Regions from separate parts of the Streptomyces sp. NPDC006529 genome, predicted to be linked through region 2. Evidence: riboswitches for the same ligand, from Rfam matches in the RefSeq annotation. Region 2 holds a riboswitch; each other region holds the start of a gene.

Region 1 (10,518 bases), on a different contig from region 2:
CAGTTGTGGCCGATCATGTCCACGCCGGGGAGCTTGCTCAGCATGTAGTTGAGGACGCCGTAGCCGGAGTCGAAGAGCCACTTGAAGACGGCCGTGGCGACGATGATCGGCATGCCCCAGCTCGCCACGAGCGCGATGTTGACGAGGGCCTTGACCCAGCCGGAGACCTTCTGCAGCAGCAGCGCGATCAGCATGCCGATGACCATCGTCAGGATGACGGCGCCGACCGCGAAGATCACGGTGCGCAGGACCACGGTCCAGAAGACCCCGTCGCCGAGGAACTTCGAGAAGTTGTCGAAGCCGACGAACTCGGCTTCCTTGAACCCCCAGAGTTCGGACTTGCCGAAGTTCTGGAAGGAGAGGGACACCAGCCTGTAGAGCGGGTATCCCATGACGAGCGCGATGACCAGCAGGCACGGGGCGAGCAGCAGCCAGGGGGTGGCGCCGGGGCCCTTGCGGGGGCCCGTCCTGCCCGTCTTCCCCGGCGTGCCCGCGTTCCCTGTCTTCGCCGCGGTCGAAGGCTTCTGCCCCGCGGGCGGCAGATCGGCGGTGGTTGTCTGTGCGGCACTCATCGCGTGCTCCTCGGGGGTCCCTCTCTTGACGGGCAGCAGGGCCCCGCCGTCGCGGCGGGGCCCTCCTTCAGGTCACTTGGTGTTGATGACCTTGTCGATCGCGGCGTCGGCGTCCTTCGCCGCGGCCTCGACCGTCTTCTTGCCGGTACCGATCTCCTGGAGCATGGTCTGCAGGAGCTTGCCCTTCTCGACCTGGCCCCAGCCCGGAGCGGTCGGGACGAACCAGGAGGACTCGGCGGCGGTGGCGGAGACCTGGGTCTTCGGGTCGGCCTTGAGCGGGGCGAGGTCCGTCTTGTTGTTGGGCAGGTTGCCCTTGGCGATCAGGCCCTTCTGGCCCTGCGAGCCGGTGAAGACGTTGATCCACTCGGCGGCGATGTCCTTGGCCTTGGACTTGGACGGCACCGCGAGGTCCGAACCGCCCAGGAAGACCGGGAGGGCCTTGCCGTTCGGGCCGGGCATCACGAAGGTCTCGACCTTGTCCTTCAGGCCGCCGACCTTGTCGTTCTTCGGGGTGGCGGCGTCGGCGCCCTCCCAGCCGGCGGAGAAGATCGCGGCGGCGTTGCCCTGGCCGAACACGACCGGACGGTCGGACTCGTCCTTGGTCTTGTCGGCGTGCATGTACTTGTCGAGGAGCTCCTTGTACTGCTTGAGACCCTTCAGCGACTCGGGGGAGGACAGGGTCGCCTTCCACTTGTCGCCGTCCTTCTTGGCGATGGTGCCGTTCGCGTCGTAGACGAAGGACATCGCGGCGTACCAGTCCGGCGAGGGCTGGTAGAGGGCGCTGAACTTGTCGCCCTTCGCGGTCTGGATCTTGTCCAGCGCACCGGTCAGTTCGGCCCAGGTCTTCGGCGCGGCGGTGACGCCGGCCTCGGCGGCCAGGTCCTTGCGCCAGGTGCCGACGCGGCCACCGGCGTAGTAGGGAACGCCGTAGTTCTTGCCGTCGTACGTGACGGATTCCTTCAGGGCGTCCAGCCAGGCGGCGGAGTTCTCGAACTTCGACGCGTCGAGTTCGGAGAAGGCGCCGGTCGCCATGTAGCCGATCATCTCGGAGTTGCCCATTTCGACAACGTCCGGGGCCTTGTCCGTGGCGAGCACGGCGTCCAGCTTGGCGTTCTTGTCCGGCCAGCCGTAGTACTCGTGCTTGACCGTGAGACCCGGGTGCTTCGCGACTATCGCGTCGTCGGCCGCCTTCACCAGCTCGGGCCAGTTGTTCTGGGCGTCGACCGTCAGCCAGACGGTGAGCTCCTTGGCACCCGAAGCCTTGTCGGTCTCGGTGCCCCCCTTGCTGTCGGAGCCACCGCACGCCGCCAGGCCGATAACCATGCCCGCGACTCCAACCGCCGCGATGAGCTTGCGCTTCACGCCACCCTCCTCAGGGATGCTGCCTGCACTTCCCCTTGCCCGCCGCGGCGACATACGCGAAGTACTGCACGTGGGGCCGGGATCTGATCCATATTGGTTTAGACCAGTAGTCGGAGCTTGGCCTAGACCTTTAGGGGTGTCAAGGGTCTAATGAGCGGGTGCTCGGTCCGTTACCGGACCGACACCTCAGGTGGGGGCGAGGCCCGCCCCGCGGCCCGTGTCACGATGTGACCGCACATATCGGAGGAGCCGGTGACGGCAGCGAAACTGGAGTCGGGAAGGCGGGCGGCGATGGCCACCGAAGGGGCGACCACGGAGCCGGAAGGCGGGGCAGCCACTCGCACGGCGCGGGTGCCCAAGTACTACCGGCTCAAGCGGCACTTGCTGGACATGACGGAGACCCTGCCGCCCGGCACCCCGGTACCCCCGGAGCGCACCCTGGCGGCCGAATTCGACACCTCCAGGACCACGGTCCGCCAGGCCCTCCAGGAGCTGGTGGTCGAGGGACGGCTGGAGCGCATCCAGGGCAAGGGCACCTTCGTGGCCAAGCCCAAGGTCTCCCAGCCGCTCCAACTCTCCTCGTACACCGAGGACATGCGGGCGCAGGGCCTGGAGCCCACGTCCCAGCTCCTCGACATCGGCTACGTGACGGCGGACGACACCCTCGCCGGACTGCTCAAGATCACCACCGGTGGCCGGGTGCTGCGCATCGAGCGGCTGCGCCTGGCGAGCGGCGAGCCGATGGCCATCGAGACCACGCACCTTTCGGCCAAGCGCTTCCCCGCGCTGCGCCGCTCGCTGGTCAAGTACACCTCGCTCTACACCGCCCTCGCGGAGGTGTACGACGTCCGGCTCGCCGAGGCCGAGGAGACCATCGAGACCTCTCTGGCCACGCCGCGCGAGGCGGGGCTGCTGGGTACGGACGTGGGCCTGCCGATGCTGATGCTCTCCCGGCACTCCCTGGACGCCGACGGCGAACCCGTCGAGTGGGTGCGCTCGGTGTACCGCGGCGACCGCTACAAGTTCGTGGCCCGCCTCAAGCGGCCGGCGGTCTGATTCCGGCCGGGAACGCGGCTCTCCCGCGCGTTCCCGGTCCGCGCTCCGCCGCACGTCCACGCCCTGCGGCCAGGCCCCCGCCATGCCGCCGGCCATCGTTATACGTTCGAGGCCCCGCGGCGTCGACCCGCCCCGCGAACCGTAGTTGACTCACGTACCGCTATGCGGACGGGGGCTTTCGTTCACCGGGTGGTCCCCGTAGATTCCCTGCGCGCGCGCAGATGATCGACGAGGGGACGAGGATCATGCCGGAAGCTGGACCCGAAGCAACCGCCGGGCGGTCGGGAGGCGGGGGGCTCACCCCCGCGTCCATCGCCGTCTGGGCCGCCGTCGCCCTCGTCGGCGCCGTCGGCTGGGGCGTGCTCGCCCTCTCCCGCGGCGAGGAGATCTCCGCCGCCTGGCTGCTCGCCGCCGCGCTCGGCTCGTACGCCATCGGCTACCGCTTCTACGCGCGCTTCATCGCGGACCGGGTGCTGAAGGTCGACAAGACCCGCGCCACCCCGGCCGAACGCCTCGACAACGGTGTCGACTTCCACCCCACCGACCGCCGGGTGCTCTTCGGCCACCACTTCGCGGCCGTCGCAGGCGCCGGCCCGCTGGTCGGCCCGGTGCTCGCCTCGCAGATGGGGTACCTGCCGGGCACCATCTGGATCGTCGCGGGCGTGATCTTCGCGGGCGCGGTCCAGGACATGGTGACCCTGTTCTTCTCCACCCGGCGCAACGGCCGTTCGCTCGGCCAGATGGCCCGGGACGAGATCGGCCCCGTCGGCGGCGCGGCCGCGCTGGTCGCGGTCTTCATGATCATGATCATCCTGCTGGCGGTCCTCGCCCTGGTCATCGTCAACGCGCTGGCGGACTCCCCCTGGGGCGTCTTCTCCATCGGCATGACCATCCCGATCGCCCTCTTCATGGGCTTCTACCTGCGGGTGCTGCGCCCGGGCCGGATCACCGAGGTCTCGCTCATCGGCGTCGCCCTGCTGCTGCTCGCCATCGTCGCGGGCGGCTGGGTCGCCGACTCCTCCCTCGCCGACGTCTTCACGCTCGACAAGGAGACGCTGGTCATCTGGATGGTCGGGTACGGCTTCCTCGCCTCGGTGCTGCCGGTGTGGATGCTGCTCGCCCCGCGCGACTACCTCTCCACCTTCATGAAGGTCGGCACCATCGCGCTGATGGCCGTGGGCGTGGTCATCGCCCTGCCGACGCTGAAGATGCCCGCCGTCACCGACTTCGCCACCCGCGGCGACGGACCGGTCTTCGCCGGCTCGATGTTCCCCTTCGTCTTCATCACCATCGCGTGCGGGGCGCTGTCCGGCTTCCACGCGCTGGTCTCCTCCGGCACCACCCCGAAGATGATCCAGAAGGAGACCCAGGTCCGGGTCATCGGCTACGGCGCCATGCTGACCGAGTCCTTCGTCGCGATCATGGCGGTCATCGCCGCCTGCATCATCGAGCCGGGCCTCTTCTTCGCGGTGAACGCCCCCAGCGGCCGGATCGGCACCACCGCCCTGGAGGCCTCCCAGGCGATCGGCGGCCTCGGCTTCTCGATCACCCCGGACGCGCTGACCCAGGCGGCCAAGGACATCGGCGAGACCAGCCTGCTCTCCCGCACGGGTGGCGCGCCGACCTTCGCACTCGGGATGTCGGAGATCTTCTCGTCCGTGGTCGGCGGGACCGCGATGAAGGCGTTCTGGTACCACTTCGCCATCATGTTCGAGGCCCTCTTCATCCTGACCACGGTCGACGCGGGCACCCGGGTCGGCCGGTTCATGCTCCAGGACACCCTGGGCAACCTGCACAAGTCCTTCAAGGACGTCAGCTGGAAGCCGGGCGTCTGGTTCGCCAGCGCGGTCGTCGTCGGCGGCTGGGGCTACTTCCTGTGGGTCGGCGTGAAGGACCCGCTGGGCGGCATCAACCAGCTCTTCCCGCTCTTCGGCATCGCGAACCAGCTGCTCGCCGCCGTCGCCCTCGCCGTCTGCACCACGCTGCTGGTGAAGTCGGGCCGGCTCAAGTGGGCCTGGGTGACCGCGGTCCCGCTGGCCTGGGACGTGGCCGTGACGCTCACCGCCAGCTACCAGAAGATCTTCTCCGACGACGCGACGATCGGCTTCTTCGCCCAGCGCGACAAGTACCTGGCCGGGATCGAGGCGGGCAAGGTGCTCAAGCCCGCCAAGACCATGGACCAGATGCACACCGTGGTCACCAACGCCACGGTCGACGGGGTCCTCTCCGCGGTCTTCGCGCTCCTGATCGTCATCGTCCTGCTGGACGCGCTGCGGACCTGCCTGAAGGCCGTCCGCGACCCGGGGAGCGCGGAGCTCTCCGAGGTCCCGTGGTCGGAGTCGAAGATCATCGCTCCGGCCGGCCTGATCCCGACGGCCGCCGAGAAGGCGGAACTGGCCGCCGCGGGTCTGGACTCGGGCGGCGGCCGGGTCAAGGAACCGGTGGCGTGAGCGCCGTCCGGGCGGCGCTGGGCCGGATCCGGTTCTACGTCCGCGAGTTCTCGGGCGAGAGCGCCTACGAGCGGTACGTCGCCCATGCGCGCTCCCACGACCCGCACGCCGAGGTGCCCACCCGCAGGGCCTTCGAGCGGGCCCGCACCGACGCCCGCGAGGCGGACCCCCGCGAGGGCTTCCGCTGCTGCTGAGGAGCCACCGCGAACCGGAGGCCGCCGGATTCCCCGACCGGGAACCCGGCGGCCTCTCGCGTGGGACGGGCCGTCGGCGGCGGGGTCCCGGTCGCCGGCCTCCGGCCGCCCCCACGGCCTCGCCGGGGGACCTGTCCGAGCCCGCCGGAGGGACCGCCGAGGGGCCCTGCCGGGGGCCACGGGGCCTGCGGGAGCCGCCGGACCAGCCGGGCCCCGGAGGGTGCCGGGGCGCCCGTACCGGCCGTCCTCGCGCCGCCGCATCGGATGGAGTTGTAGCCGCGCCGACACAACATGTGGGGGTCGCGCAACGAGCGGCCCCCACATGTATGCTCGTGCTCGCTGTCGCCGCAGGGGAATCCGGTGCGAATCCGGAACTGTCCCGCAACGGTATGAACTGCACCCAACCACCCATTGGTGCTGCCGCAAGTCCGAGGACCTGCCGACAGTGCGCCCGGACCGACCGGTCCGGACGCCGATACGTCCGGGCCTCGCGGTTGGGCCGGTGGACGCCGTGTGGAGACGCGCCGAGCCCTGCCCCGGGCCCGCACGTCCGTGCCCGCCCGGCAGCCCCCTCGCCCCGCCCCGTGAGTCGTCCGGAGCCGAGCGAGGGAGAGCCCCCCACGTGACCATCGCGCCTGCCGCACCGCGCGCCGAGTCCGCCCAGCCCGAGGCCACCGAGGGTCCCGGCGCCGCGCTGCTGCGCACCCTCACCGACCTCACCGCCGACCTGGCCGACACCGACCCCGGCCGGGTCGCCGCCGCCGCGCTGCGGGGCCGCAGCTCCGTGGCCGACGAGGCCGAACTGCGCGGCCTGGCCACCGAGGCGGCCGCCGGCCTGATCTCGGAGGACCCGGCGTACTCCCGGCTGGCCGCCCGTCTGCTGACGCTGACGATCGCGGAAGAGGCCGCGGGCCAGGGGGCCACCTCCTTCTCGGCGTCCGTCGCAGTCGGTCACCGCGAGGGCCTGATCGCGGAGCGCACCGCCGCGTTCGTCGCCACGCACGCGACCCGGTTGGACGCGCTCGTCGAGCACGCGGCCGCCGAGGGCGCCGACGACCGCTTCGGCTTCTTCGGTCTGCGCACCCTGCACAGCCGCTACCTGCTGCGCCACCCGATCACCCGCCAGGTCGTGGAGACCCCGCAGTACTTCATGCTGCGCGTGGCCTGCGGCCTCGCCGCGGACGAGAGCGTCCAGGCCGTCGAGGAAGTGGCCTCGCTGTACCGGCTGATGAGCCGCCTCGACTACCTGCCCTCCTCCCCCACGCTCTTCAACTCCGGCACCCGGCACCCGCAGATGTCCTCGTGCTACCTGCTTGACTCTCCGCTCGACGAGCTGGACTCGATCTACGACCGCTACCACCAGGTCGCGCGCCTCTCCAAGCACGCCGGCGGCATCGGCCTCTCGTACTCCCGCATCCGCGCCCGCGGTTCGCTGATCCGCGGCACCAACGGGCACTCCAACGGCATCGTGCCGTTCCTCAAGACCCTCGACGCCTCCGTCGCCGCCGTGAACCAGGGCGGCCGCCGCAAGGGCGCCGCCGCCGTCTACCTGGAGACCTGGCACGCGGACATCGAGGAGTTCCTGGAGCTCCGCGACAACACCGGTGAGGACCAGCGCCGCACCCACAACCTGAACCTCGCCCACTGGGTGCCGGACGAGTTCATGCGCCGCGTGAACGCCGACGCCGACTGGTCGCTGTTCTCCCCGGCCGACGTGCCGGAGCTGGTCGACCTGTGGGGCGACGACTTCGACGCCGCCTACCGCAAGGCCGAGGCGGACGGCCTGGCCCGCAAGACCATGCCCGCCCGCGACCTGTACGGCCGGATGATGCGCACCCTCGCGCAGACCGGCCAGGGCTGGATGACCTTCAAGGACGCCTCCAACCGCACGGCCAACCAGACCGCCGAGCCGGGCACCGTCGTCCACTCCTCGAACCTGTGCACCGAGATCATCGAGGTCACCAACGACGGCGAGACCGCCGTCTGCAACCTCGGCTCGGTCAACCTCGGCGCGTTCGTCCTCGCCGAGACCGGTGAGATCGACTGGGAGCGGCTGGACGAGACCGTCCGCACCGCCGTGACCTTCCTCGACCGCGTGGTGGACATCAACTTCTACCCGACCGAGCAGGCCGGGCGTTCCAACGCCCGCTGGCGTCCGGTGGGTCTGGGCGCGATGGGCCTCCAGGACGTCTTCTTCAAGCTGAAGCTGCCCTTCGACTCCCCCGAGGCGAAGGCGCTGTCCACCAAGCTCTCCGAGCGCATCATGCTGGCCGCGTACGAGGCCTCCTGCGACCTCGCCGAGCGCAGCGGCCCGCTGCCGGCCTGGGAGCAGACCCGCACCGCCCGCGGCGTCCTGCACCCGGACCACTACGCGACCGAGCTGAACTGGCCGGAGCGCTGGGACGCGCTGCGCGCCCGGATCGCCGAGACCGGCATGCGCAACTCGCTGCTCCTCGCGATCGCCCCGACCGCGACGATCGCCTCGATCGCGGGCGTGTACGAGTGCATCGAGCCGCAGGTCTCCAACCTCTTCAAGCGCGAGACCCTCAGCGGTGAGTTCCTCCAGGTCAACGCCTACCTGGTGGCCGAGCTGAAGAAGCTCGGCGTCTGGGACGCGCAGACCCGCGAGGCGCTGCGCGAGGCCAGCGGTTCGGTGCAGGGCTTCGGCTGGATCCCCGCCGAAGTGCGCGCGCTGTACCGCACGGCGTGGGAGATCCCGCAGCGCGCCCTGATCGACATGGCGGCGGCCCGTACGCCGTACCTCGACCAGTCGCAGTCGCTGAACCTGTTCCTGGAGACGCCGACCATCGGGAAGTTGTCCTCGATGTACGCGTACGCCTGGAAGCAGGGCCTGAAGACCACGTACTACCTGCGCTCGCGCCCGGCGACGAAGATCGCCCGCGCCGCGCAGGCCGCCACCCCGGTGGCGCTCCCGCAGGCCGACGCCGACGCCGAGGCGCTCGCCTGCTCCCTTGAGAACCCCGAGTCATGCGAGGCCTGCCAGTAATGAGTTCCCCCCACAAGAGCGCGGCCGAGAAGAACCTGCTCGACCCGGGCTTCGAGCTGACCCTGCGTCCCATGCGCTACCCGGACTTCTACGAGCGCTACCGGGACGCGATCAAGAACACCTGGACCGTCGAGGAGGTCGACCTCCACTCGGACGTCGCCGACCTGGCGAAGCTGACGCCCGGTGAGCAGCACATGATCGGCCGCCTCGTCGCGTTCTTCGCGACGGGTGACTCGATCGTCTCGAACAACCTCGTGCTGACCCTGTACAAGCACATCAACTCGCCCGAGGCGCGGCTGTACCTGTCGCGCCAGCTGTTCGAGGAGGCCGTGCACGTCCAGTTCTACCTGACGCTGCTCGACACCTACCTCCCCGATCCGGACGACCGCGCGGCGGCCTTCGACGCGGTCGAGGAGATCCCCTCGATCCGCGAGAAGGCGCAGTTCTGCTTCAAGTGGATCAACGAGGTGGAGAAGCTGGAGCGGCTGGAGACGCAGGCCGACCGCCGCCGCTTCCTGCTGAACCTGATCTGCTTCGCGGCGTGCATCGAGGGCCTGTTCTTCTACGGCGCCTTCGCCTACGTCTACTGGTTCCGCTCGCGCGGTCTGCTGCACGGTCTGGCGACCGGCACCAACTGGGTGTTCCGGGACGAGACCATGCACATGAACTTCGCCTTCGAGGTCGTGGACACGGTCCGCAAGGAGGAGCCGGAGCTGTTCGACGACGCGCTCCAGCAGCAGGTCGTCGACATGCTGAAGGAGGCCGTCGACGCCGAGCTGCAGTTCGGCCGCGACCTGTGCGGCGACGGCCTGCCGGGCATGAACACCGAGTCGATGCGCGCGTACCTGGAGTGCGTCGCGGACCAGCGCCTGGTCCGCCTCGGCTTCGCGCCGGTCTACGGCGCCCAGAACCCGTTCTCCTTCATGGAGCTCCAGGGCGTCCAGGAGCTGACCAACTTCTTCGAGCGCCGCCCGTCGGCCTACCAGGTCGCGGTCGAGGGCACCGTCGACCTGGACGAGGACTTCTAGGACGAGGACGCCCGGTCCGCCGCCCGCGGCTCCGGCCGGGCCCCGCACCCCGCGGGGCCTGACCGGATTCCGCCGGTCGTTTGGCCCGTTCCACCCCCACCCGTCAACGCAGGCTGACGTACGGTGGGGGCCACCCGGCCAGAGCCCGCCGCACAGCGCTCCGGCCGGCCCCGCAGTCGACCCACAGGGGTTTCCATGTCTCGTACGCTCCGCATGCTCACGGCCCTCGCCTTCACCGCCCTGATGCTCGGCGGTACGGCGGCCACCGCCTCCGCCACGGACACCGGCTGGACGATCATCGGCCACGGGTCGCGCGGCTGACCCGTCCGCCGCACGTGCGAAGGCCCCGCTCCTCTTCCCGGAGCGGGGCCTCGCGCGGTTGCCTCGTACTGCCTTACGGGTCCTACGGGTTGGGCACCGTCTCGTAGCGCGGGGTGCCCTCTTCCATCTGGCGCAGCGCGTCCTTGCGGTCGCGCTTGGACAGCCGGTCGATGTACAGGTACCCGTACAGGTGGTCCGTCTCGTGCTGGAGGCAGCGCGCGAAGTAGCCGGTGCCGCGCACCTTGATCGGGTTGCCCTGGGCGTCCTGGCCCTCGACCTCGGCGTAGTCGGGGCGGGCGAGGGAGGCGTAGGCGGTCGGGACCGACAGGCAGCCCTCGTTCGAGTCGTCCAGCACGCGCGATGCGGCGGGCAGTTCGACCAGCCTCGGGTTCACCACGACACCGGTGTGGCGGTTGCCGTCGTCGTCCGGGCAGTCGTAGACGAAGACCTTGGCGTCCACGCCGATCTGGTTCGCGGCCAGGCCCACGCCCTCGGCGGCCTTCTGGCTGGCGAACATGTCGTCGATCA
Region 2 (10,518 bases):
GTGGAGCGGGCGTGGGCCCCCTTCCTCTACAACGGCCTGATGATGGACTGCGTCTCCGGCCGGGCGATCAGCCGGGGTCTGGCCGCGGCGGACGTCCGGCAGGTGCGGCAGGACGACCACGCCCGGGGCCACGCGGTGCTCGCCGGGATCGTGCTGCTCGGCGAGGGAGCGAGCGCCGCCGAGCGGGCCCGCTGGCGGGCGCTGGTGAAGGGGTGGATGGCGCGCGATTACTACAGCCGCCCGCTCGCCGACGAGTCCCTGCCCCTGGCTTCCTTGATCCGGCTGGCCGCGGTCGCGGAGGACCCCGCGGTCCTGGCCGCGCCGGAGCCGGTCGGCCACCGGGTGTTCGGCGCGATGGACCGGGCCACGCACCGGCGGCCCGACTGGGCGGCGTCCCTCTCCATGGCCTCGCGGCGCATCGCCCACTACGAGACGGGCAACGGGGAGAACCTGCGCGGCTGGCACACCGGCAGCGGAATGCTCTCCTGGTGGGGCGCCACGTACGGGAACGGGCAGTACGCCGATGCCTTCTGGCCGACCGTGGACCCCTACCGGCTGCCCGGGACCACCGTCTCGCGCAAGGTGCTGGCCGACGGCGCGGGGGGCGACTGGGGGGCCTCCCGACCGGACGCGGTGTGGGTGGGCGGCTCCACGGACGGGGAGTTCGCCTCGGTGGGCCAGCACCTGCGGGGGCTGTCCAGCACTCTCACCGCCCGCCTGTCCTGGTTCTTCCTGGCCGACACGATCGTGTGCCTGGGCGCGGGGATCCGGGCTACGGACGGCGCCGTCGTCGAGACCGTCATCGACAACCGCAATCTCGGGCCCTCCGGTACGCACGCACTGACGATCGGTGGCGCGGTCCAGCCGGCGAACCCGGGCTGGTCCGCGGCCTTCCCCTCGCCGGGCTGGGCCCACATCGCGGGGTTCGGCGGGTACGTCATGTCGGGGGCGGGCGCGTTCCGGGCCTTGCGGGAGCAGCGCAGCGGACGGTGGAGCGACGTGAACCGGAGCGGTTCCACCAGCGTACTGACGCGCCGCTACCTGACCCTCTGGTACGACCACGGAACCGATCCCACCGCGGGGTCGTACGTCCACCAGATACTCCCGGGCGCCACGCCGGTACAGACCGCGGCGCGGGCCGCCGCCCCCGGCTGGCTGACCGTCCTGGCCAACTCGGAGGTGGCGCAGGGCGTGCGCGTCCCGTCCCTGGGATTCACCGGGGTGAACCTCTGGCAGGCGGGGACGGCCGGTCCGGTGGAGGCGGGCGGACCGTGCTCGGTGACCATCCGGGAAAGGGCGGACGGGACGGCGAGGGTCCGGGTCTGCGATCCGTCCCGGACCCGGACCGCCTTGACCGTGGTGTGGCACCGGCCCGTCACCGGGGTCCTCTCCCGGTCCGCGGGAGTGGTGTCGGCCGTCCCCGGCGCCGTGTTGCGGCTGGAGTTCGCCGATCTCACCCGCTCGGCGGGGGCCGCCGAGGAGGTGGTGGTGCGTCTGGGCTGAGGGACCGGGGGGGCGCGAGAACACGTCGTCCTGCCCGGTTCGAACACACCCGAACGGGTGACATACCGTGCCCTACATGGATCAGCAGCACATCGCCGGGCACGGCGAAGGAGCGGGCAGGCGACGGTTCCTCGCGATCGCGACGGGCGCGGCCACAGTGGCCGGACTCGGCGCCGCTGTGGCGGGCTGCGCGCAGGGCGCGGACTCCGCCGACGGCCCGGGCGGGGACCGTGCGCCGGGCGCCGGCCCGAAGCCGTCGGGTTCCGCCGGTTCCGGGGGGACGGCGGGGGCGCACGCCTTCGACGTCAAGGCCGAGAACGCGCGGCCGGGCAACGCCGACTGGGCCGTGACCAAGGCGGGACCCGCGCGGGCGATCGAGGGCTTCGCCGACCGGGTGAGCGTCCTCGCGGGCGAGTCGTTCGGGCTCCACGTGTCGACCACGGCACCCCGGTTCACCGTCTCCGCCTACCGGATGGGCTGGTACGGCGGAGCGCGGGCGCGTCTGGTGTGGCGGTCGCAGGCCATCACCGGTGCCCGTCAGCCCGAGGCCTCGGTGGAGCAGGGCACGCGGATGGTGCGGGCCCGGTGGGCGCGGACCACCACCGTCGAGACCAAGGACTGGCCGGAGGGCAGCTACCTGCTGCGCCTGGACGCGCAGGGCGGCGAGGGCCAGCGGTTCGTCCCGGTCACCGTGCGGTCGGCCACGACCAAGGGCCGCACCGTCATCGTCAACGCGGTGGCGACCTGGCAGGCGTACAACAAGTGGGGCGGGTACAGCAGTTACGACGGCCCGAGCGGCGGCTTCGCCTCCCGTTCCCTGTCGGTGACCTTCGACCGGCCGTACGAGTACGACGACGGCGCGGGGCTGTTCCTGGTCTACGAGGCCCCGCTGATCGCCCTGGCCGAGCGGCTCGGCATACCCCTCGCCTACACCACGACCACCGACGTGGCCCGCGAGAAGCGCCTGCTGGAGGGGGCCACGACGGTCGTCTCGCTCGGGCACGACGAGTACTGGTCCCCCGAGCAGCGCGCGCACATCACGGCGGCCCGGGACGCGGGGAGCAACATCGCGATACTCGGCGCGAACTGCTGCTACCGCCGCATCCGCCTGGAGGAGAGCGACCTCGGCCCGGACCGCACCGTCGTCTGCTACAAGACGTCCTACGCTCAGGACCCGGGCTTCACCCGGGGTCACCCGGCCACCGTGGACTTCCGTTCCGCGCCCGGGGCGGACCCCGAGAGTTCGCTGCTGGGCGTGATCTACGACGGCTACCCGGTGGACGCCCCGTACGTGGTGACCAACCCGGGGCACTGGCTCTTCGAGGGCACGGGCGTGAAGCCCACCGACCGTTTCCCGCACCTGGTGGGAGTGGAGTACGACAAGGTCAGCACCGGTTTCCCGACGCCCCGGCCGATCGAGATACTGGCCCACTCCCCCGTGGTGTGCGAGGGCCGGCCCAGTCACCAGGACACCGCCTACTACACGACCCCGAGCGGCGCCGGCGTGTTCGCCACCGGGACGATGCGCTGGGTCGAGGCCCTCGACGCGAAGGGTGACGGGCGCGGCGGCGCCAACCACGGGCTGGACGCGCGCGCCGGGGCGCTGACGACCCGGGTGACGGAGAACCTGCTGCGGGTGTTCGCGGCGGGCCCGGCCGGCCGGACGCATCCGGCCCGGGACAACGTCAAGGCGGTGTACGGCGGTGCGTGATCGCGCCGACCGGCGACTCAGCGCGCCAGGTCGCTCTGCGGGCCGGTGCCCGTGAGCGTGCACGGAGTCCCCTCCGGGGTGAACGAGTGCCGGAAGGTGAAGGCGTGCGGCGCCGGGCCGTGGGTGTGGAGGTGTTCCAGCCTGGAAACCCCGTCCTGCCAGGTGGGTGTCACATCGTCGGAGGTCCACCAGAACGCGTAATTCGGGTGTCCCGTCCTCTCGAACCAGTCGTGGCGCCTGTTCAGCGCCTCGCGGTGCGGACCGGTGTAGATGGCTTCGAAGGCGGGGCGCAGATCGGTCCAGAGGGACAGGGTCGCCGCCAGGGCGGTGGTCTCCGCCGTGCGGCCCTTGCCGTACCAGGCCGGTACAACGAACTCTCCCCACGCACCCCAGTCCGCGTCGAAGAGCGCGCCCCGGCCGCCGCCTTCTGCCGCTTCGGCGTGCGCGAGGTATCCGGGGTACTGGCTGATCGTCCGGTAGACGGCCTCACCACTGTCGTAGAACGCACGGGTGAGAGGTCCGGGATCGGCGAGCGGTGAGGTCAGGACGCCGAAGGTGTACAGGGCAAGACGGGGCATGCGTCTCTCCTTGGGGACGGGCCGCTTGATGTGGGGGACGGGGATCGCCGGACGGGGAACTCCTGCGCAACCGTGGGCGATCGCCGCGACCAGGTGAAGGTAACCGCCTGGGCCGGACCTGTCGAAGTTGCGTTTCGCCGCTCCAAGTGGCCTCCCGCACCGGCTGGGCGGCCTTCGGTGCTCGGGCCGTCCGCGCTTCGCGGCGCCGACCGTCTAGGATCGTGTTCACGTCATCGCGTGCCGGTCACCGTCCGGGTGAGGCATGGAGGTGACCGTGAGGTGCCTTACGGAGGCATTCACCCATGTCGGTCGAGTTGAACCACACCATCATCCATTCCCGGGACGGCCGGGAGTCGGCGCAGTTCCTGGCGCACGTCCTCGGACTCGAAGTCGGCACCGCGTGGGGACCCTTCATCCCCGTCGACACCGCCAACGGCGTCACGCTGGACTTCGCCACCGTCCCGTCCGGGACCGTCACCCCTCAGCACTACGCCTTCCTGATCTCCGAGGCGGAGTTCGACGCGTCCTTCGCGCGGATCCAGGCCGCAGGCGTCCCGTACTTCGCCGATCCGATGCAGAAGCAGCCCGGCGAGATCAACCGCAACGACGGGGGCCGGGGCCTGTACTTCCTGGACCCGTCCGGGCACGGAATGGAAATCATCACCCGCCCCTACGGCAGCGGCGCGACCCCGAAGTAAACCGCGCCGGGCCGGTCCGGGGACGGCCGTCCCCGGACCCGCCCGGACCGCCCGCTCACGGCAGATAGACGATGTGCGGCGCCCCCGTCGTCGGGTGGACCTGGATGCGCGTGCGCACGCCGTACACCTCGGCCAGGAGTTCCTCCGTCAACACCTCGCCCGGCGGCCCCGAGGCCACCGCGCGGCCCGCGTCCAGGACGTACAGCCGGTCGCAGAAGGACGCGGCGAGGTTCAGGTCGTGCAGGACCAGTAAGGCCGTGGCGGGCAGGTCCCGGACCAGGCGGAGGACGTCCAACTGGTAGCGGATGTCGAGGTGGTTGGTGGGCTCGTCGAGCGCGAGCAGGGCGGGGTCCTGGACGAGGGCGCGGGCCACCAGCGCACGCTGGCGCTCGCCGCCGGACAGTTCGTCGAAGCGGCGGGCGGCCAGGGCCTCGGCGCCGACCGTCGCCAGCGCTGCGGTGACGCGCCGGGCGTCAGCCGGCCCGTCCTGTTCCCAGAACCGCTTGTGCGGACCACGCCCCATGGCCACCACCTCGCGCACGGTCAGCCCGAAGGTGCCGCTCGCGTCCTGCGGCACGACCGCCACCCGCCGGGCCCGCTCCTTGACGCCCAGCGTGGCCGCGTCCACGCCGTCCAGGAGCACCCGGCCTGCGGTGGGCCGCAAGGTGCCGTAGACGCAGCGCAGCAAGGTGGTCTTGCCGCTGCCGTTGGGACCGACCACGCCGACCGTCTCACCGGGGCGGGCGGTGAGGTCGATGCCGCGCAGCAGGGTGTTCCCGTCGACCTCGTAACGTACGGCCTCGGCCCGCAGTTCCAGCGGCGCGGAGGTCACCGGCGCCGTCATCCGGCCACCCCCTCGGAGCGGCCGGAACGCCGCAGCATCCACAGGAAGAACGGCCCGCCGATCAGCGCGGTGACGACGCCGACCGGTATCTCCTCGGGCGCGGCGGCGGTACGGGCGACCAGGTCGGCCAGCGTCAGGAACACGGCCCCGCCCAGCGCGGCCACCGGCAGCAGTGCCCGGTGCCCGGCTCCCACGACCATCCGGGCCGCATGGGGAACCATCAGCCCGACGAACCCGATCGCGCCGCTGAAGGCGACCAGCACCCCGATGACGAGGGAGGCCAGCACGAAGGCGGCGGCCCGGAAGCGTCCGGTGTCGAGTCCCAGGGTGCGCGCGTCCTCCTCCCCCGCGAGCAGCAGGTCGAGCGGTCGGGCGAGGGCGAGCAGCAGTCCGGTCCCCACCGCCAGGACCACGGCGGCCACGGCCAGTTGGTCCCAGCGCGCCCCGCCGAGACCGCCGAGCGTCCAGAAGAGGATGGACCGGACCTGCTCCGCCCGGGCCGAGAGGACCAGAGCGAGGCTGGTCAGCGCGGAGAGCACGTACTGGACCGCGACGCCGGCGAGGATCAGCCGCCCGGTGGTCATGGCGCCGCCGCGCCGGGCGAGGGCGTACACCGTGACGAGGGCGCCGAGCGACCCGGCGAAGGCGGCGAGGGGCAGGGTGACACTGGTCGCGACGCCCGCCCCGAGGCCGAGCACGATGACGGCCACGGCGCCCGCCGAGGCGCCGGAGGACGCGCCGAGCAGGAACGGATCGGCCAGCTGGTTGCGTACGAGGGCCTGCAGCACGGCGCCCGTGACGGCCAGCCCGGCTCCGACGGCCATGGCGAGCAGCACGCGCGGCATCCGCACGTCCCACACGATGGAGGCGAAGGCGCCGGGACGCGGTCCGGCCAGGACGATGTCCAGCACCCGGCCGGGAGCGATCCGCACCGGCCCCAGGGCCAGGCCCGCCACCGCGCCGCCGACCAGCGCGAGGGCGAGGAGGACGAGGACGAGGGGGGCCCGGCGGCGGTCCGCCGTCACGCGGCGTCGGGGTGCAGCTGGCCGGCCAGGGATGTGACGGCGTCGGCGACGCGGACCCCGAGGACGGCGGAGGACAGCGGAAGGACGACGAAACGGCGGTCCCTGATCGCGGGAACCCGCGCGAGGGCCGGATCGTTCACCAGACGCTGCTTCTTCGCTTCGACGCTCGTCCCGCCGTAGTCGTAGATCAGCACGGTGTCGGGCTCGCGTTCGATGACCTTCTCCCAGGACACGTCGCCGAAGGTGTCCTTGAGGTCGGCGAACACGTTCCTTCCGCCCGCGAGGGAGACGATCTCGTTGCCGATGCCGTTGCCGCCCGAGGTGAAGGCGGCGGCCTCGCCGGAGTCGTAGACGAAGACGTTCGGGCGCGCCTTGTCCTTGACGCGGGCGGTCACCGCGTCGATGCGGCGCTGCTCGTCCTCGATCAGCCTCGCGCCCCGCTCGGGCACGCCGAAGGTGCGGGCGACTTCGGTGATCTCGGTCTTCAGCTGCTCGAACCGGACCGGTCCCGGGGTGCAGTACTCCACGCTGAGCCGGGTGTTGATGCCGCTCTTGCCCAACGCGGCGCGGTCGCGGCCCTGCGCGGCGTCGAAGGCGCTGGAGTAGCCGCCGTAGACGAAGTCGGGGTCGGCGCCGAGGAGCAGCTCCTTCGAGGGGTACTCCTTCGCCAGCACCTTGATCTTGTCGTAGGCCGGCCGGTAGGCGGGCAGGACGGCGTCGTCGAGGTAGGCGGTGCCCGCCATCCGGTCCCCGAGGCCGAGGGCGAGCAGCAATTCGGTGGCGTGCTGGTTCATGGCGACGGCGCGGCGGGGCGGGGCCTTGTACGTCGTCGTCACACCGCAGTTGGTCACGGTGTACGGGAATCCCCCGCTCCCGGGGGCGGCCGCCGACCGGGTGGTTCCGTCCGGCGCGACGCCGTCGCGGGCCCCTTCGTCCGGGGTGGCGGCGCAGGCGGCGAGCGGTATCAGGAGCGCCAGGGCGGCGAGCGGGCTGAGCGCGCGCAGGGCGGCGCGGAAACGCGGCATGGCGAAGCCTCTCCGGGGGATCCTCGTCCCCTGGTCGAAGTGAAGAGGCGGCGCGTCAGTGTCTGACTCCCGGGCCGCGAGGGCCCGGTCACAGTGGCGGGACCGTACCGGTTTCACACCGGTTTCCTGGTCCGCGCCGCCCGGGTAACCCGGCCGAGTCTGCCAGACCGGCCGCGCCCGGGCCATCGGCGGGGCGCGTCGGCACCACGCGAAAGCCCAGGGGGAGCGGGCTCCCACCTGGGCTGTGGCGGATCTTCTTCGTGCAGGGGCGGCAGGACTCGAACCTACGGCATTTGGTTTTGGAGACCAACGCTCTACCAACTGAGCTACGCCCCTCCGGTGACACCAGCTTCGCACGCGGCGGGCGGATGATCCAATCACTTCCACGATGTGGTCGGGCCCGTGGGAACCGCGCGGGTGGCGGGGCGGGAGGAGGAGACGGATGGTGGAGGTGTCCCGTGCCCGAGGAGGTCCCGCCGTGCGCCGTCTCCGGTCCCCCCTGGCCACCCTCGCGCTCGCCGTACCGGTCCTGCTCGGTCTCGGCGCCGGGCCGGGGACGACGGCCGTCGGACCCGCGACGACGGCCGCCGGCCCCATGGCGACGGCCGCCGCCGGGCCCGGGGCAACCACCGTCAGCGGGCCCGTGGCGACGACCGCCACCGACCCCACCGGCGAGACCATCTCGCTCCGCGGCAACCGCCCGGGCGAGCTGCTCGACGTCACCCTCGTCGCCGTGACCGACCCGGCGGCCCCGCGCGCCGCGCACGCCCTGCGGGATCCGGCCGGGCGCCTCGTCGCGGTCGAGTTCCGCCTGCTCAACACCGGTACGGCCGCCTACGCCGACCCGCCGCGCAGCGGCTCGTACCTCCTGGACGCCGACGGTGAGCGCTATTCCGGCGTGGCGTTGCCGACGACGGCCGGGGCCGAGTTCACCGAAGGACGGTCCCTGGCGCCCGGCGACTCCGCCACCGGCTGCGTCACCTTCGAACTGCCGCAGGACGCCCGCGCCTCGGCCGTGCAGTTCGCACTGAACAGCGGGTCCGCCGACGACATCGGCCAGTGGAGCCTGTCCTGAGCCGGACCGTCGGCCGCCCGACCCCGCGGCACGTACGACACCTGCCCCCGTGACACGTCCGCCACCCGCACCCTTGACCACATCGGCCGCCCGCCCCCTTGACCGCCCTGGTCCAGACCAATAGCTTCCGGATGCACAGCACGCGCACAGCACGGCTCAGGAGCACCACTCCCCGCATCCGCAAAGGAAGCCCATGCGCCGCAGTACGCTCGGCAGGCTGGCCGCCGCCTGTTCCCTGTCCCTCCTGGCGGCCGTCGCGCCCGCCGCAGGAGCCGCCACCGCCCCTTCCGAGGGCGGCTCCGGTCACGGACGCGCCTACCACCGCGTCGGATACTTCACCCAATGGGGCGTCTACGGACGCGACTTCCAGGTCAAGAACCTCGAAACGAGCGGCGCCGCCGCCAAGCTCACCCACGTCAACTACGCCTTCGGCAACATCGGCGCGGACGGCACGTGCTTCACCGGCAACGTCCCCGGCGAGGCCGACGCCTGGGCGGACTACGGCCGTCCGCTCGACGCCGCGGGCTCGGTCGACGGCGTGGCCGACACCTGGGACCAGCCGCTCGCCGGCAATTTCAACCAGCTGCGCGAGCTGAAGGCCCGGCATCCGGGCCTCAAGGCACAGATTTCCCTGGGCGGTTGGAGCTGGTCCACGCACTTCTCGGACGCCGCCCGGACCCCCGCCTCGCGCAAGGCGCTCGTCGCGTCCTGCATCGACCTCTACATCAAGGGCAATCTGCCGCAGGACGGTGCCCGCGGCGGCGCGGGCGCGGCCGCGGGCCTCTTCGACGGGATCGACCTCGACTGGGAGTGGCCGGGGTCGGCCGGGGACACCGACACCACCCACCGCCCGGAGGACAGGCGCAACTTCACGGCGCTGGTCCAGGAGTTCCGTACCCAGCTCGACGCCTACGGGCGGACCCAGAAGAAGAAGTACCAGCTGACCGCCTTCGTCCCGACCGCCCCCGCCAAGATCGACGCGGGCTTCGAGGTCCCGAAGATCATGCGGAACCTGGACTTCGTCACGCTCCAGGGTTACGACTTCCACGTCTCCGGCGAGAAGACCACCGCCCAGCAGTCGGCCCTGTACGCGCGGAACGACTTCAGCGTCGACGGGACGGTGGACGCGTGGCTGCGGCGCGGGGCACCCGCGGGCAAGTTGGTCATGGGCATGCCGTTCTACGGTCAGGGCTGGACCGGGGTCACCGGCGGCGGCGACGGCATGGGCCGCCCGGCGACGGGCCCGGCGCCCGCGACGTGGTCCGCCGGGTACGAGGACTACAAGGCGCTGAGGAAACTGGCCGACTCCGGCGCGTACACCCTGCACCGGGACCGCCGGGCGGGCAGCGCGTGGCTCTTCGACGGCACGACGCTGTGGACCTACGACGACCCGCAGGTGCTGCGCACCAAGACGGCGTACATCCGCGAGCACGGCCTCGGCGGCGCGATGTTCTGGTCGCTGGACGGCGACACGGCGGACGGCGAGCTGATGACGGCCGTGGACCGGGGGCTGCGCGGCCACTGACCCGACGGCCGGCGGGGGCCCCGGGTGGCGCGAACCGACACCCGTCCGGCACCGGCCCCCGCCCCGGGAGGGGGTCCCCCGACCGGCCGCGCGGCCGGCCCCGGGGTCCCTCCGTCGGCCCCTTCCATCGGCCCCCCGTGCGCCCCCCGCCCCCTTGTGCGAGAGAGTGCTCACCGATAAGTGTTATCGGGGCCCCGCTCGGCGGTCTCCCAGGTATTGGGCACCATCGACCGCCGGTACGGACAGGGATCATCACATGAGTACTCAGCACATCGCAGCGCTGGTGTCGGCCGCCCGCGCGGGCGATCCGGGGGCGCAGGACGAACTCGTCGGCGCGCACCTGCCGCTCGTCTACAACATCGTCGGCCGGGCCCTGAACGGCTCCGTGGACGTGGACGACGTGGTCCAGGACACCATGCTGCGCGCCCTCGACGGCCTGGGCGGGCTGCGCTCCGACGAGAGCTTCCGGTCGTGGCTGGTGGCGATCGCGATGAACCGGGTACGGGCGCACTGGCAGGCCCGCAGCACCGGACC
Region 3 (10,518 bases), on a different contig from region 2:
GGCGTCCAGCAGCAGCGACAGGACCGCGCCCTTGACCGCGCCCATCCGCTTGCGGGCCGCCATCGATCCCGAGGCGTCGACGACGAAGAGCACGAGGTTGCCCTCGCGGCCCTCGCGCGTCGCCTGGCGCAGATCGTCCTTGCGCACGACCAGGCCGCGGCCGCTGCGCCCGCGGGCCAGCTGGTGCGGGGCGGCCGCCTGGACGGTCGCCGCGAGGTGCAGCTTGGTCAGCTGGCCCCGGGGGCGTTGCGCGCCGGTCGTGCGCCCGTGCGCGGTACGGGCCCGCGAGCGCCGCCCGGACGCGCCCTCGCCGAGCCCCGGGACGCTGAGCATCTTGGTCCGGAAGGGGTCGGCGGCGCGCACGGCCGCCTGGGTGGGTCCTTCGGCCGCGTCGGCGCGGGCCGGGGCGGGCTCGGGGGCCCCTTCCGGCTCGGCGGGACCGGCCGGTCCGTCCGCCTCCGGCGCGTCCGCCGGTCCGGTCTGTGGCGCCGGGTCCTGCCCGTGGCCCTGCGGCGGCAGCCCGCCGCCGTCCGGGCCGCCGTCGGGGTCCCCGTCGGGGCCGTCCCCGGGGCCGCCCTCCGGTCCGCCGTCGTCCGGACCCTCCGGCTCCGGCTCCGGGTCGGGCTCGGGCTCCTCGTCCGGGAACCCGTCGAGGATCTCGTCCAGCTTGTCCTCGTCCAGCCCCGGCGCGTCGAAGGGGTTGCGCCGCCGCCGGTGCGGCAGCGCCAGCAGCGCGGCCTGGCGCACGTCCTCCTTGCGCACGTCGGTGCGCCCGGCCCAGGCCGCCAGCGCGGTGGCGGTGCGCGCCATCACGATGTCGGCCCGCATCCCGTCGACCTCGAAGGCGGCGCAGGTCGCCGCGATCTGCATCAGTGCGCCGTCCCCGAGCACCACCCGGCCCAGCAGCGCCCGGGCCGCGATCACCCGGGCCCGTACGTCCGCCTCGTCACCGGCCCAGCGCGCGGCGAAGCCCGCGGAGTCGTCCTCGTACGCGAGCCGGCGGCGCACCACCTCGACGCGCTGCGCGGGCTCCCTGGAGGCGGCGACCTCGACGGTCAGCCCGAACCGGTCCAGCAGCTGCGGCCGCAGCTCACCCTCCTCCGGGTTCATCGTGCCGACCAGCAGGAAGCGGGCGGCGTGCCGTACGGAGACGCCCTCGCGCTCGACGTAGGAGGCGCCCATCGCGGCGGCGTCGAGGAGCAGGTCGATGAGGTGGTCGTGCAGCAGGTTGACCTCGTCGACGTAGAGGATCCCGCGGTGCGCGTCGGCCAGCAGGCCCGGTTCGAAGGCCTTCACGCCCTCGGACAAGGCCCGTTCGATGTCCAGCGCGCCGACGAGCCGGTCCTCGGAGGCGCCGACGGGCAGCTCGACCATCCGCGCGGGGCGCGCGGCGGCCGGGCCGGGCTCGTGCGGGCCGTCGGGGCAGGCCGGATCCGGTGCGGTGGGCGCGCAGCTGAACCGGCAGCCGGGGACGACGTCCACGTGCGGCAGCAGCGTCGACAGCGCGCGGACGGCGGTGGACTTGGCCGTCCCCTTCTCGCCGCGCACGAGCACGCCGCCGACCGCGGGGCTCACCGCGTTGAGCAGCAGCGCGAGGCGCAGGTCGGTTTGACCGACCAGTGCGGTGAACGGGTAGGGGGTGCTCACGTGTTGCTCACTCCTTCGAAGGTGCGGACCGTACCCGGGGCTCCGCCCCGGACCCCGCGCCTCAATCGCGGGCGGGGCTGGAGGGTGTCAGCCCGTCCGGCGTTTGAGGACCGGGTCCGGGCGGAGCCCGGTTTCGGGAAGGGGCGGGGTGGGGGAGAGCCCCGCAGGGCCCGGGGCGCCGTCACGGCGCGCCCGGCGGCAGGAACGGGAGCCCCGCCGGGGCGCCGGACTCGATCAGCCGCAGCAGCGCATCGGTATCGGCGTGCTCCTCGATCAGATCGCCGAGCAGATCCAGCTGCTCCTCCCGCAGGGAGCCGAACGACGTGTCCGGGGCCGGAACGAACCGGCGGCCGGCGGCCCGCGCGACCTCCCGCAGGAAGGCCCGCCGGAAGCCGTCGCTCTCCAGCGACCCGTGCCAGTGGGTGCCCCACACCTCACCGACCCGGCACCCGTCCAGGAAGGGGGTGCCGCCCCGCACATCGGCCACGCCGTGGTGGATCTCGTACCCCTGGACGCTCTCGCCCAGCGCGCTCCCGCTCGGCCGCGCGAGGGTCTTCTCCCGCTCGAAGCGGACGCGCACGGGCAGCAGCCCGAGCCCCTCGACGACCCCGGCCCGGGACTCGACCTCGTCCTCGATGGACTCGCCCAGCACCTGGAAGCCACCGCAGACGCCCAGAACCGGCCGCCCCTCGGCGGCCCGCCGGGCCAGCGCGTCGGCGAGGCCGCGCTCGCGCAGCCAGGCCAGCGCCTTCACGGTGCCGCGGGTGCCGGGGACGACGACCAGGTCGGCGTCGGCCAGTTCCTCGGCCCGGTCCACGAACCGCACCACGACGCCCGGTTCGGCGGCCAGCGCGTCCACGTCCGTGAAGTTCGACATCAGCGGGACCGCGCACACCGCCACCCGCAGCACGTCCTCGCCCACCGGCGGGGCGACCACGGACTCCCGTACGGCGCCGCGCAGCGAGACCCGCAGGCCGTCCTCCTCGTCGATGCCGAGCCCGTGCCGGAAGGGCAGCACCCCGTAGGTCGCCCGCCCGGTCAGCCCGCGCAGCATCTCCATGCCCGGCTCCAGCAGGGACACGTCCCCGCGGAACTTGTTGACGAGGTAGCCCGCGATCAGCGACTGGTCCTCGGGCGACAGCAGGGCCGTCGTACCGAAGAAGGAGGCGAAGACCCCGCCGCGGTCGATGTCGCCGACCACGACCACCGGGAAGCGCGCGGCCCGCGCGATCCCCATGTTCACGATGTCCGTGCGCCGCAGGTTGATCTCGGCCGGACTGCCCGCCCCCTCGCAGATCACGGCGTCATACGTGCCCCGCAGCTGCTCCAGGCAGTCCGTGACGATGCCGAGCAACTGCTCCTGCCTCCCCCCGTGATAGCCGCGCGCACTCATCTCACCCACCGGCTTGCCCAGCAGCACGACCTGGCTGCTGCGGTCGCTGCCGGGTTTCAGCAGCACCGGGTTCATCAGCGCGGTGGGTTCGACCCGCGCCGCCTGGGCCTGCATCGCCTGGGCGCGGCCGATCTCGGCGCCCTCCAGGGTGACGAAGGAGTTCAGCGACATGTTCTGTGCCTTGAAGGGCGCCACCTTCACGCCCTGGCGGGCCAGCCAGCGGCAGATGCCCGCGGTGACCACGCTCTTGCCCGCGTCGGAGGTGGTGCCGGCGACCAGGAGTCCGCCGCCGCGCCGTGCGCCGCTCATGCGCTTCCCTTCGTCGTACGACCGGATGCGCGGCGTGACGCGCGCAGTGACGACACCAGCGACCGCAGGGCCACGCATGCCCCGAGGGAGATCCAGGTGACCCGGCGCGAGAGCCGTACGGCGCGCTCGATGTCCGGGGCGTCGACCGGACGGCCCGCCGCCCCGTTCAGCACCGCCCGGTGCTCCACGCGCCCCGCGTACGCCAGGGTCCCGCCGAGGCGGACCCCGAGCGCGCCCGCGAAGGAGGCCTCCACCGGGCCGGCGTTCGGGCTGGGGTGGGCGGCGGCGTCCGCGCGCCAGGCCCGTACGGCGCCCCGCCGGTCGGGTCCGGCCGCCACGGCGGCCAGCGCGGTCAGCCGGGCGCCCGGCCAGCCCGCGACGTCGTCGAGCCGGGCCGAGGCCCAGCCGTAGCGCAGGTAGCGCGGGGAGCGGTGGCCGACCATCGCGTCCAGGGTGTTCACGGCGCGGAAGAACAGCAGCCCGGGCACCCCCGCCAGGGCGCCCCAGACCAGGGCGCCGACGACGGCGTCCGAGGTGTTCTCGGCGACGGACTCCACGACGGCGCGGGCGATCTGCTGCTCGTCCAGGGCCTGCGGGTCGCGTCCGCACAGGTGCGGCAGCCGCTCCCGGGCCACCTCGGTGTCCCCGGCGGCCAGGGCGCCCCCGATGGCCAGGGCTTCGCGGCCCAGCGAGGTGCCGCCCACCACCGCCCAGGTGGCGGCGGCGGTCAGGGCGATGCGGGCGGCGGCGGGCCGGGAGCGCACGGCGCGGGCGCCGAGCGCGCCGACGGCGGCCGCGCCCCCCGCGCACACCAGGGTGTGCAGGGCGCCCCGGGCCCGGCTGTGGCCCCACAGGGCCCGTTCGACGGTGGCGGCGGTCCGCCCGAAGGCGGCGACGGGATGCCCGCGGCGCGGATCACCGAGGATCCGGTCGCCGATCAGGCCGGCCGTCGCGCCGTACGCGAAAACGCGATCGGCACGCATGTGGCAGGTAGGTCCTCACTCAGGGTCCGCGCCCTGGTTCGACGTGTCCGGTGGCGAGAGTTCCTGGCTTCCGGGGAGCCGTCGGCTCCTCGGTGACAGTGGCGGGACCGCGCCGGATTCGCACCGGACTTCCTCTTCATGCCGCCGTGTTGGCTCCGGCAGTCCACCACGCCCCGCGAACGCCCGTCAACTTGCCGTTGACCTGCGAAAGCTCCCCCCGGCGGTGGGCCGGAGGGAGCTTTCGGACGTGCTGGGGCGGGTGGGACGCGCGGGGGTGACCGCGCGGCGTCAGCTGACGATCAGGTAGATCGCGTAGCCGACGGCCACCGCGCAGAGCGAGAAGCAGGCGTAGGCGCCGGTGCGTGCCAGGTGGGCGGCGCCGCCCCGGCCGGTCGCGGCCTCGTGCTTCGACAGGCCCACGATGCCCAGGGTGAACAGGGTCACGAGGGCGACGGTGGCGGAGAGGCTGACGCCGAACACGGAGCCGAGTGCTGCCCAGTCGATCTTCATACTGCCGATTCCTCTGTGGGTCAGACCGCGGCGGCGGGAGCCGCCGGGGCCGGGGGAGCGGCCGGTGCCGGGGTGGGGATGGTCGCCTTGAAGGCCTCGTCCGTGACCGCGGCGGTGGTGCCCGCGAGCGGCGGAACGACGACGGCGGCGATCGCGGTGGTGACCACGCCGGGAGCCTCGGCCGGGGCGTCCGGCGTGCCGTTCACGTTGGTGTGGTCGACGACCTGGCGGCGCGAGACGAGCCAGATGGCGACGCAGGAGCCGACGAGGAAGAGCGCGACGGCGGCCACGCCGACGTCACCGGTCCGCATGACGAGCTCGGCGCCCGCGGACACCAGGGCGGCGGCCGGCAGGGTCAGGCCCCAGGCGATGAACATCCGGCTGGCGGTGGACCAGCGGACCACGCCGCCCTTGCGGCCCAGGCCCGCACCCATGACCGCGCCGGAGCAGGCGTGGGTGGTGGAGAGGGAGAAGCCGAGGCTGGAGGAGGCCAGGATGACGCTGGCGGCCGAGGTCTGGGCGGCGAAGCCCTGCTGCGGCTGGAGGTCGGTCAGGCCGCTGCCCATGGTGCGGATGATGCGCCAGCCGCCCAGGTAGGTGCCCATCGCGATCGCCATGCCGGCCGAGAAGATGACCCAGACCGGCGGGTTGGAGCCGGGGGCGAGCGCACCGCCGGCGACCAGCGCCAGGGTGATGATGCCCATGGTCTTCTGCGCGTCGTTGGTGCCGTGCGCCAGGGAGACGAGTCCGGCCGAGGCGATCTGACCGGCCTTGTAGCCCTTGGCGGAGGTCTTCTCGTCGACGTTCTTGCCCACCTTGTAGGTGAGCCGCGAGGCCAGCATCGCGGCCACTCCGGCCACGATGGGCGCGGCGACCGCGGGGAGCAGCACCTTGGTGACGAGCGTGCCGCCGTTGACGGCGCCGAGACCGGCGGAGGCGACGGCCGCACCGACCAGGCCGCCCATCAGGGCGTGCGAGGAACTGGACGGCAGGCCGACCAGCCAGGTGACGAGGTTCCAGAGGATGGCGCCGACCAGCGCGGCGAAGATGACCTCCGGCTGGATGCCTTGCTCGTTGACCAGGCCCTTGGAGATCGTCTTGGCGACCTCCACGGACATGAACGCGCCGACGAGGTTCAGCACGGCGGACATGGCCACCGCCGTCTTGGGCTTGAGTGCGCCGGTCGAGATGGTGGTGGCCATCGCGTTGGCCGTGTCGTGGAAACCGTTCGTGAAGTCGAACACGAGAGCGGTAATGATCACGATCCCGAGGAGAAGCGTTATGTGCTCCATTTACCCAGGCTTCTGTTTGACGTCAGTGGCTCGCCGACCGTAGGCAACTTGAGTGAACGGAAGATGAACTGGACCGGGCGGAGCGGTGTACCGATCCGGGGACGGTTCGCCGCGCTCGTCCCCATTGGACCGCTGATGCACCTGTTTACGCACGTCAGGGGCTGGATGGACCCCCGGCCGACCGGGGGTCTCCCACCCCGCCGTCGCGTGCGTCCGGGACCCCGGGTGAGACCCGGATCACGCCCGCCCGGCGCGCGTCCCCGGTCACCGGAACGACCGCCTCCACTGGCCGGGCCCGCCGCCCCGGCCGACACTGGAGCGGTGCCCCCCGCAACCACGACGGCAGCGGCCGTCACCGCCGCCCTCACCGCCGCCGGACTGGCCGCTGCCGCCGGGGTGGCCGCCGTCGCCGCCGGCCGGTACGCCGCCAACGCCGCCCTGCGGACCGAACCCGGCCGCCCGCTGCCCGGCGGACCGAAGCTCGTCGTCCACTCCGCCACCGCGGACCGCGTCGCCCTGACCCGGTCCCTCGCCTCCCTGTGGCCCGGTACGTACGGCCTGGCCGCGCCCGGTGTGCACGCGGTCGTCGGGGCCGTCCTGCCCGACGCCCCGCACGACCCGGACACCGTCGTCCGGCGCCTGGTCGGGGTCACCCACGGCTCCCTCGCCCCCGGCACCCGGGTCCTGCTCACCCCGCAGATCCACGCCGGCAACCCGCGCGCCGCCCTCGGCCTCGACCACGCCGACGTGGACGTTCCCGGAGAGCTGGGCGCCCTGCCCGCCTGGTTCGTGCCCGGTGCCCGCGACACCTGGGTGATCACCGCGCACGGGCTCGGCGGCACCCGCGAACACCCCATGGTGGTCATGCCCTTCCTGCACCGCCACCGGCTGCCGGTCCTCGACCTCGCCTACCGCGGCGACCTCGGAGCCCCCGCCCCGCCGGACGGCGTCGGCCACCTCGGCGCGTCGGAGTGGCGCGACCTGGACGCGGCGATCCGCTACGCCCTGCGCTTCGGCGCCCGCCGGGTCGTCCTGTACGGGTGGTCCACCGGCGCCACCATGGCCCTGCTCGCGGCCGAACGCTCCGCCCTCGCCGACCGGATCTCCGGGCTGGTCCTGGACTCCCCGGTGCTGGACTGGCGCGCCACCCTGGAGCGCCTCGCCGCCGCCCGCGGGACCCCGGCCGCGGTCCTCCCGCTCGCCGTGCGGGCCGCCGAGGGGCGCACCGGACTGCGGGCCGGCCGGCGGCCGCCGGGCGCCGACCCGGCGGCGCTGCGGATGCCCGTACTGATCTTCCACGGGCCCGAGGACACCCTCGCGCCCTGGGAGCCCTCGCGCCGCCTCGCCGCCGCGCGCCCGGACCTCGTCACCCTGCGGACCGTCCGGGACGCCCCGCACGGCGCGATGTGGAACGCGGATCCCGCGGAGTACGAGGAGGGCCTGCGCCGGTTCCTGACCCCGCTGATGTAGCCACCGTGGCGCGAAGGCACCTTTGCCCCGGTATGACCCCTCGGTGTCCGGCGGTAACGGCCGGTTCCGTTTGGGCTTTCGGGCCGTGACGGGCGAGACTGCTTCCGTGACGTCCCGAAAGCCTGATGAGCAGTTGGCTCGCGACTCCAGACTCCGACTCGTCTCTCCGCGCTCCGTCGCCACGGCCCGCAAGGCGGTGACGGACCGGAGCACCCGGCCGGCCCCCCGCCCGCCCGCCGGTACCCCCGCCGCGCCCGACCTCGCGAACCGGGCCCGCGCCTCCCTGGCGGACGCCGTGCGCCTGGCCCGCTGGGCCGAGCACCACCTCGGCGTCGCGGACGGGTCCCGGCCCGCCCCGGCGGGCGCGCTGCCCGCCGCCGACGTCGAACGGGCCGCTCGGCAGCTGGGTCTGACGCACGGCCAGATCCAGGTGGGCTGGGACCGCGCCCGGCTCGCCGGACTCGTCGAGGTGCACGGCGGACACGCCCGCCCCGGCTGGCGCCTGCGCGCCTGGGACCGCGACGACACGGCCGTCCTGCGCGGCTGGGTCGCCCTCTTCGACGCCTGGTCGCTCGTCCACCCGGCCCCGGCCGACATCGCCCCCTCGGCCGTCGCCGAAGTGGTCGAGTCGATGCCCCAGGTCCTCTCCCTCCTCCAGCTCTCCGCCGGACCCGTGACCGTCCCAGCCCTGCTGGACCTGCTCGGCCAGCGCGTCGTCGAACTGCGCGACGAGCGCTGCGAAGTGCCCTACGACGCCGCCTCCGAGGCGGGCGCCGCCGGCCTCGGCGGCCCGAGCGCCGCCGCCCCCGCGCGCGCCGCCGACCGGCCCGTCCCGCTCGCCCGCCTGCTGCGCTGGGCGCTGGGCGGCCTGGCCGCCGTCGACGCCGTCACGCTGGGCCCCGCGATGGCCGCGCTCACCCCGCTCGGCAGCTGGGCGGTCTGGGTCAAGCTGGAACAGATCTGCGTGGCCGCCCAGAGCACCGCCGGGAACATCGAGCAGTCCGCCGCGGCCATGCTGCACGGCTGCGCCCGGCTCACGCCCGGCCCGGCCCGCGCCGAATACCAGGCCTGGCTCGCCGCCCGGCCCGTCGGACACGCCGTCAGCGAGCTGCTGCACGCCGCCCGCGGCGAGGACGCGCTGCTGCGCGGCCTGGCCTTCGAGGCGCTGCGCGTGGTCGGCGCCCCCGCCGAGCCCGAGGTCCGCGCCGCGGTCCGCGAGCCCGCGCTGCGCCCCTACGCCCTGCTCTGGCTCGCCGAGCACGACGGGGTCGACCCGGACGAGGCCCAGGACGTGCTCACCCGGGAGGAGTCGACCTGGCTGTGGGTCGACACCGCGGCCGCCATCGCCGACCACGGCGAGGCGGAGCTGCTGGCCCGCCACCTCGACTCGGCCGTGCGCACCACCGTGCCCCGGCTGCTGGACGAGGTCCGCGCCGTCGGGCACCCGCGCACCGTGCAGGTGCTCGTGGCCCTCGCCGCCGCCCACCCCGACCCCGCCCTGGCCAAGGCGATGCGGCGCGCTGCCTTCCAGGTCCACACCGGCGGCGTCTGAAACCGGCGCAGTCCCGGCGCGAAGGGTCCGGGCCCTTCGCGCCCGGACCCCGCCTGACCCGCGCCGCGGGTCAGACCTGCGGCGCGTACGTCCCGAAGCTCCAGATGTTGCCCTCGGCGTCGCGCGCCATGTAGTCCCGCGACCCGTAGTCCTGGTCGGTCGGCGGCATCAGGATCTCCACCCCGTGCTCCTCGGCCCGGCGGTGGTGCGCGTCCACGTCCTCGACCACGATGTAGACCCCGGCCGGGCCGCCCTCGGCCATGGCCTTGTCGAAGACCCCGCCCCGGCCCTTGCTGCCCAGCATCACCATGCCGTTCCCGTAGGCCAGTTCGGCATGCATGACCGCGCCGTCCTCACCCTCGTACACCGCGGCCTGCGTGAAGCCGAAGGCCTCGGTCAGCAGCTTGATGGCGGCCTGGGCATCGCGGTAGAGCAGTGTCGGAAAGATGGTCGGAACGCCTGCCATGACGATCACTCCCTCTCGTGCGTGTGACCCGGACCACAAGTCTCGCAGGCGGGTGTGACAGTCAGCGGAAGGTGTTGCACTGGGCCATGTCGCCCGTCCGGTACCCCTGGTAGAACCACTGCTGGCGCTGCTCGGCGCTGCCGTGCGTCCAGGACTCCGGGGTCACCCGGCCCTGGAACTTCTCCTGGATGCGGTCGTCCCCGACCGCCGCCGCCGCGTCGAGGCCGTCCTTGATGTCCTGGTCGGTCAGGCTGGTGATCAGCGGCCGTCCGGTGCTCTCGTCCGGGGTCCTGGTGGCGTTGTGCGCCCACACCCCCGCGTAGCAGTCGGCCTGCAGCTCCACCTTGACCGCGTTGCTGTTGGCGCCCTGCTGCCCGTCCTGGGCCTTCTGGAGGGTGCCGGTCAGGTTCTGGATGTGGTGCCCGTACTCGTGGGCGATCACGTACGCCTGCGCGAACGGACCGCCGGTCGCGCCGAACTTCGTCCGCAGCTCGTTGAAGAACCCCAGGTCCAGATAGACCTTCCGGTCACCCGGGCAGTAGAACGGGCCCACCGCGGAGGTGGCCGTCCCGCAGGCGGTGCCCACCCGGCCCGTGAAGAAGACCGTCGGCGCCGCGGTGTAGCTGCCGCCGCGCCGGGCGAACTCCTGCCGCCAGTAGTCCTGCGTGCTGTTGACCACGGCGACCAGCCGGCAGTCCTCGCGCGCGTTCGCGTCCCGCCCCTTGCGGCAGGTCTGCTGCACCTGCGCGGCGGAGGAGGACGTGGCGGCCGGCTCGGGGCTGCCGTCGGACAGCCCCAGCTGGTCGGGGCCCACCCCGAGGAGCAGCCCCAGGACCAGTGCGATGAGGCCCACGATGCCGCCGCCGACGGTGGCTCGCCCGCCCGGAATGCGACTG

Evidence for each region. Region 2 has a riboswitch for cobalamin ahead of ABZY31_RS21025 (ABC transporter substrate-binding protein). Riboswitches for the same ligand answer to the same signal wherever they lie in the genome.
Region 1: another riboswitch for cobalamin. It lies ahead of ABZY31_RS24900 (ribonucleoside-diphosphate reductase subunit alpha); the one in region 2 lies ahead of ABZY31_RS21025 (ABC transporter substrate-binding protein).
Region 3: another riboswitch for cobalamin. It lies ahead of ABZY31_RS14085 (cobalamin biosynthesis protein); the one in region 2 lies ahead of ABZY31_RS21025 (ABC transporter substrate-binding protein).

The regions. Positions count from the first base shown of each region.
Region 1 is NZ_JBEXPB010000043.1:2,884-13,401, forward strand. Features, by position in the region: gene ABZY31_RS24875 (sugar ABC transporter permease) at 1-572, opposite strand, end outside; gene ABZY31_RS24880 (extracellular solute-binding protein) at 645-1,934, opposite strand; gene ABZY31_RS24885 (GntR family transcriptional regulator) at 2,226-2,990, shown strand; gene ABZY31_RS24890 (carbon starvation CstA family protein) at 3,236-5,440, shown strand; gene ABZY31_RS24895 (YbdD/YjiX family protein) at 5,437-5,634, shown strand; cobalamin riboswitch at 5,944-6,093, shown strand; gene ABZY31_RS24900 (ribonucleoside-diphosphate reductase subunit alpha) at 6,257-8,641, shown strand; gene ABZY31_RS24905 (ribonucleotide-diphosphate reductase subunit beta) at 8,641-9,669, shown strand; gene ABZY31_RS24910 (hypothetical protein) at 9,865-9,990, shown strand; gene def (peptide deformylase) at 10,073-10,518, opposite strand, start outside.
Region 2 is NZ_JBEXPB010000030.1:62,438-72,955, reverse strand. Features, by position in the region: gene ABZY31_RS21055 (polysaccharide lyase 8 family protein) at 1-1,503, shown strand, start outside; gene ABZY31_RS21050 (N,N-dimethylformamidase beta subunit family domain-containing protein) at 1,580-3,214, shown strand; gene ABZY31_RS21045 (DUF3291 domain-containing protein) at 3,232-3,792, opposite strand; gene ABZY31_RS21040 (VOC family protein) at 4,095-4,490, shown strand; gene ABZY31_RS21035 (ABC transporter ATP-binding protein) at 4,546-5,334, opposite strand; gene ABZY31_RS21030 (iron ABC transporter permease) at 5,331-6,359, opposite strand; gene ABZY31_RS21025 (ABC transporter substrate-binding protein) at 6,356-7,384, opposite strand; cobalamin riboswitch at 7,421-7,551, opposite strand; tRNA gene ABZY31_RS21020 (tRNA-Trp) at 7,648-7,720, opposite strand; gene ABZY31_RS21015 (hypothetical protein) at 7,863-8,459, shown strand; gene ABZY31_RS21010 (glycoside hydrolase family 18 protein) at 8,653-9,984, shown strand; gene ABZY31_RS21005 (sigma-70 family RNA polymerase sigma factor) at 10,241-10,518, shown strand, end outside.
Region 3 is NZ_JBEXPB010000015.1:50,116-60,633, reverse strand. Features, by position in the region: gene ABZY31_RS14095 (putative cobaltochelatase) at 1-1,647, opposite strand, end outside; partial or broken gene ABZY31_RS14090 (cobyric acid synthase) at 1,832-3,349, opposite strand; gene ABZY31_RS14085 (cobalamin biosynthesis protein) at 3,346-4,332, opposite strand; cobalamin riboswitch at 4,369-4,508, opposite strand; gene ABZY31_RS14080 (hypothetical protein) at 4,621-4,842, opposite strand; gene ABZY31_RS14075 (inorganic phosphate transporter) at 4,863-6,134, opposite strand; gene ABZY31_RS14070 (alpha/beta fold hydrolase) at 6,456-7,604, shown strand; gene ABZY31_RS14065 (hypothetical protein) at 7,801-9,156, shown strand; gene ABZY31_RS14060 (VOC family protein) at 9,227-9,622, opposite strand; gene ABZY31_RS14055 (neutral zinc metallopeptidase) at 9,684-10,518, opposite strand, start outside.